One region of the Clostridium thermobutyricum genome, then DNA from elsewhere that is predicted to be linked to it. Evidence: a T-box and tRNA genes for the amino acid it is inferred to sense, from the RefSeq annotation. Region 1 holds a T-box; the other holds one or more tRNA genes.
The links. A T-box is a leader RNA that pairs with one kind of tRNA and senses whether it is charged. The one in region 1 lies ahead of HMPREF1092_RS12080 (glycine--tRNA ligase), so its partner is inferred to be a tRNA-Gly.

Region 1 (2,470 bases):
TATAAATTGTTTAAACTCATTAAAATCTTTTTTCATGTTAAATCCTCCACAATTACTACTTTTAACATTAATAATATGAACTATTTTTAATTTTGTCCCATTTATTTCTAATTATAACACTATATTTTTTTATTTTCAGTATTTTAAATTTAGTATATATTTAATTTAAAACTATTTTAAAATTGCCATATTTAAAATATATAAATTTTTCTATATCTTAAATATAGCAGCCTATAATAATAGGCTGCTAGTTAATTAAAACTCTAAGCTTTTTTCTATATAAGCTGATAAGTCTTCTATTTTTATTCTTTCTTGTTTCATTGTATCTCTATCTCTAACTGTAACTGCTCCATCATTTTCAGTATCAAAATCTACAGTTATACAGAATGGAGTACCAATTTCATCTTGTCTTCTATATCTCTTACCTATGCTTCCTGCTTCATCATATTCAATATTGAACTTCTTAGCTAAATCAGCATATACTTCTAATGCTTTTTCTGAAAGCTTTTTAGATAGTGGTAATATAGCTGCTTTATATGGTGCTAAAGCAGGGTGTAAATGCATAACTACTCTTGAATCTTTTTTATCTTCAGTTGATAAATCTTCCTCATCATATGCATCTACTAAGAATGCTAATGCAACTCTGTCTGCTCCTAATGATGGTTCTATACAATATGGTATATATTTTTCATTAGTTGTTGGATCTAAGTAGCTTAAATCTTGCCCTGAATGTTCTGCATGCTTTTTAAGGTCATAATCAGTTCTATCTGCTATTCCCCAAAGTTCTCCCCAACCAAATGGGAATAAATATTCTATATCTGATGTTGCATTTGAATAGAATGATAATTCTTCTTCACCATGATCTCTTAATCTTAAGTTTTCTTCAGTAACACCTAAGTTAAGTAAGAATTTCCAACAATAATTTCTCCAGTAATCAAACCATTCTAAATCTGTTCCTGGTTTACAGAAGAATTCTAATTCCATTTGTTCAAATTCTCTTGTTCTAAACGTGAAGTTTCCTGGTGTTATTTCATTTCTGAATGATTTACCTATTTGAGCTATACCAAATGGAACTTTCTTTCTAGTACTTCTTTGAACTGATTTAAAGTTTACAAATATACCTTGAGCTGTTTCTGGTCTTAAGTATATTTCATTTTTAGCATCTTCAGTTACACCTTGGAATGTTTTAAACATAAGATTGAATTGTCTTATATCTGTATAATTCATTTTTCCACATTTAGGACAAACTATATTGTGCTCTTCAATATATGCTTTTAGTTGTTCATTTGACATTCCATCAGCTGAAGCTACTTCTACTCCACTTTCTGTCATATGATCTTCAACTAATTTATCTGCTCTAAATCTTGATTTACAATCCTTACAGTCCATTAATGGATCTGAGAATCCACCTAAGTGTCCTGATGCAACCCAAACTTCTTTATTCATTAATATTGCACAGTCTACTCCTACATTATATGGACTTTCTTGAACGAATTTTTTCCACCAAGCTTTTTTAACATTATTTTTGAATTCAACTCCTAAAGGACCGTAATCCCATGAGTTTGCAAGTCCACCATATATATCAGAACCTGGGAATATGAATCCTCTGCTCTTACATAGTGCAACTATTTTATCCATAGTCTTTTCTACTGCCATTTTAATTCCTCCATTACTTCTATATATTTAAAATATAATTTTTTACAATAAAAAAAGCCTTAAGCACTTAAAGGGACGAAATTTTCTATTCCGCGGTTCCACCCTTCTTGGCTAAAGCCCAACTTTAATTAAATATACTAAAAAGCTCCCTTCACTTTAATTTATTGATAATTTTCACCAACCACTATCTCTCTAAAAATAATTTTAAAGCTACTCTTCTTTTATCATCGTATATATTGAATTATATATTAATTTTACCAAAAGACTTTTATATGTCAATATGTATTTATCTATTATTGTATAGAGTGTTTGTACTTACTATATAATATTATAATATAACATATCATTACTAAGGAGAAATTATTATGAAATATATATTAGATACAAAAGAAATTAAAGATGGGTTTCTTGTATATGATAATTACAATAATAAATGTTTTTCTATAGAAAAAACTCATCTTCTTTTTTCAGATACTATAAAACTTAAAAATATTAATGGAAGTATCTTATTTAAATTAAAAAAACATAAAGTTAATCACCATGAAATTTTTGAAATTTTTCGTGCAAATGAATCTTATGGTTATATTAGTGAAACTTTAATTTCTTCTACGAAATCACAATTTAATTTAATATATCACTTAGGAAAAATTACAGCTAATGGTGAATTTTCATCTGCTGACTATCTTATTTTAAAAAATAATGATTTTGTAATTGGAAAAGTTTATTCTGAAAATAATTCTATAATTGTTGAAAGTGATAAATTTAAAGAATTATCTTTAATTCTAATATTAATCTTTATTATTTATATTAAATA
Region 2 (2,470 bases), 600 kb from region 1:
TGATATTACAACAGCTCCTTCAACACCAACAAAAACCCATAAAGTTTGAAGCATTGCATTTTTAATTTGAGTTCCAACTCCTCCTAAATTACCACCACTTTCATTTAAAGCTCTTGCCCAAATATCACTTGAAAATATATTCATTTTAAACGCTATAATTAATAGTACTATGGCTAATCCTATTGGAAATATTTTCGCAATAGTTGCCACACCATTTACTATATTTGCAGTTTTCATTCCTTGTGCTATAAAACCTATTACTGCCCAAATTAAAATGCTACTTATTATAAAACCAGCAAAAGAATTTACTCCCCCTATTTGAGGGAAAAAATTAGTTAAAGCATTTACAAGAAGTATTGCAAATGAAACATTTCCTATTAAATTACTTAACCAATACCCCCAAGCTGAACTAAATCCTATATATGATCCAAATCCATCTTTTGCGTAATAATATATTCCCCCAATAATATCTGATCTTTCATGTGATAATATTTGAAATACCTTTGCTATAAAGAAAACTCCTATACCAGTTATAACCCAAGCTATAATACTAGCCCCTACACCTGCGTTACTTGCTATCCCCTGTGGAAGATTAAAAATTCCACTTCCGATCATTGATCCAATTACTATCATAATTAATCCAAATAATCCAACTTTTTGTGAGTTACTCTTATTCTCCAATAGCAATATCCACCTCCTATGTCTTTTAAAAACTTTTATCATTTGAAATATAAAAACTGTATCAAATTACTTTATATTTTTATTGATACAGTTTAATTCTTTAATTTGTAAATATATATATTTACTATTCTATTTTACTACATTTTTTTAACATTTTCTTCTTTTTATTAAAATTTCATTTAATTTTTGATATAAAAAAAAGCTATTTAAATAAATAGCTTTTGGTGGCTCACCGGGGAATCGAACCCCGGACACCATGATTAAAAGTCATGTGCTCTACCGACTGAGCTAGTGAACCGTATTTGGCAGGGATAGCAGGATTTGAACCTACGAATGCCACAGTCAAAGTGTGGTGCCTTACCGCTTGGCGATATCCCTAAGTGGGGTGGACGATGGGACTCGAACCCACGACAACCAGAACCACAATCTGGCGCTCTACCAACTGAACTACGTCCACCATATGGTGCGTCTTAAGAGATTCGAACTCCTGGCCCACGCCTTAGAAGGGCGTTGCTCTATCCAGCTGAGCTAAAGACGCATATTTGGAGCGGGTAGTGGGAATCGAACCCACCTTTCCAGCTTGGAAGGCTGGAGTATTACCGATATACGATACCCGCATACTTTAAATTTATTATTGTTGTGCATATGAATAGATTCGAACCTCCACCCCAACAGTGATAGATTCTTAGTCTAGTATGTCTATCAATCTGTCACATTTGCAAACACTTAATTGGTGGCTCACCGGGGAATCGAACCCCGGACACCATGATTAAAAGTCATGTGCTCTACCGACTGAGCTAGTGAACCTTATTACCTAGCAATTTCCTACTCTTCCACACAGTTTCCCATGCAGTACCATCGGAGTTATAGAGCTTAACTTTCCTGTTCGAAATGGGAAAGAATGTTTCCTCTATGCCATCATCACTAGATTTTCAAGAAATATATTCCTTGAAAATTGCATACATAGTTGTTAATATATATGGTCAAGCCCTCGATCTATTAGTATTAGTCAGCTGAACATGTTACCATGCTTACACCCCTAACCTATCAACCTTGTGTTCTTCAAGGGATCTTACTAGCTTACGCTATGGGAAATCTAATCTTGAGGTGGGCTTCACGCTTAGATGCTTTCAGCGTTTATCCCTTCCCGACTTAGCTACCCAGCTATGCTTCTGGCGAAACAACTGGTACACCATAGGTCAGTCCATCCCGGTCCTCTCGTACTAAGGACAGCTCCTCTCAAATTTCCTACGCCCGCGACGGATAGGGACCGAACTGTCTCACGACGTTCTGAACCCAGCTCGCGTGCCGCTTTAATGGGCGAACAGCCCAACCCTTGGGACCTACTTCAGCCCCAGGATGCGACGAGCCGACATCGAGGTGCCAAACCTCCCCGTCGATGTGAACTCTTGGGGGAGATCAGCCTGTTATCCCCGAGGTAGCTTTTATCCGTTGAGCGATGGCCCTCCCACGAGGTACCACCGGATCACTAAGCCCGACTTTCGTCCCTGCTCCACTTGTGGGTGTCGCAGTCAGGCTCCCTTCTGCCTTTGCACTCTTCGAACGATTTCCGACCGTTCTGAGGGAACCTTTGGGCGCCTCCGTTACTTTTTAGGAGGCGACCGCCCCAGTCAAACTGCCCACCTAACAATGTCCAGTCACCAGTTTCATGGCGTCCTGTTAGAACTCCAGTAATATCAGGGTGGTATCCCAAGGGCGACTCCACTAAGACTGACGTCCTAGTTTCCTAGTCTCCCACCTATCCTGTACAGATAATACCGAAATTCAA

Region 2: it has a tRNA-Gly gene. The T-box ahead of HMPREF1092_RS12080 (glycine--tRNA ligase) is inferred to sense a tRNA for this amino acid. The anticodon was not compared.

The regions. Positions count from the first base shown of each region.
Region 1 is NZ_KB850956.1:2,576,042-2,578,511, forward strand. Features, by position in the region: gene murD (UDP-N-acetylmuramoyl-L-alanine--D-glutamate ligase) at 1-36, opposite strand, end outside; gene HMPREF1092_RS12080 (glycine--tRNA ligase) at 256-1,656, opposite strand; T-box leader at 1,725-1,893, opposite strand; gene HMPREF1092_RS12085 (LURP-one-related family protein) at 2,022-2,470, shown strand, end outside.
Region 2 is NZ_KB850956.1:1,971,906-1,974,375, forward strand. Features, by position in the region: gene HMPREF1092_RS09180 (basic amino acid/polyamine antiporter) at 1-681, opposite strand, end outside; tRNA gene HMPREF1092_RS09185 (tRNA-Lys) at 904-979, opposite strand; tRNA gene HMPREF1092_RS09190 (tRNA-Gln) at 985-1,059, opposite strand; tRNA gene HMPREF1092_RS09195 (tRNA-His) at 1,063-1,138, opposite strand; tRNA gene HMPREF1092_RS09200 (tRNA-Arg) at 1,143-1,219, opposite strand; tRNA gene HMPREF1092_RS09205 (tRNA-Gly) at 1,225-1,298, opposite strand; tRNA gene HMPREF1092_RS09210 (tRNA-Lys) at 1,413-1,488, opposite strand; rRNA gene rrf (5S ribosomal RNA) at 1,494-1,610, opposite strand.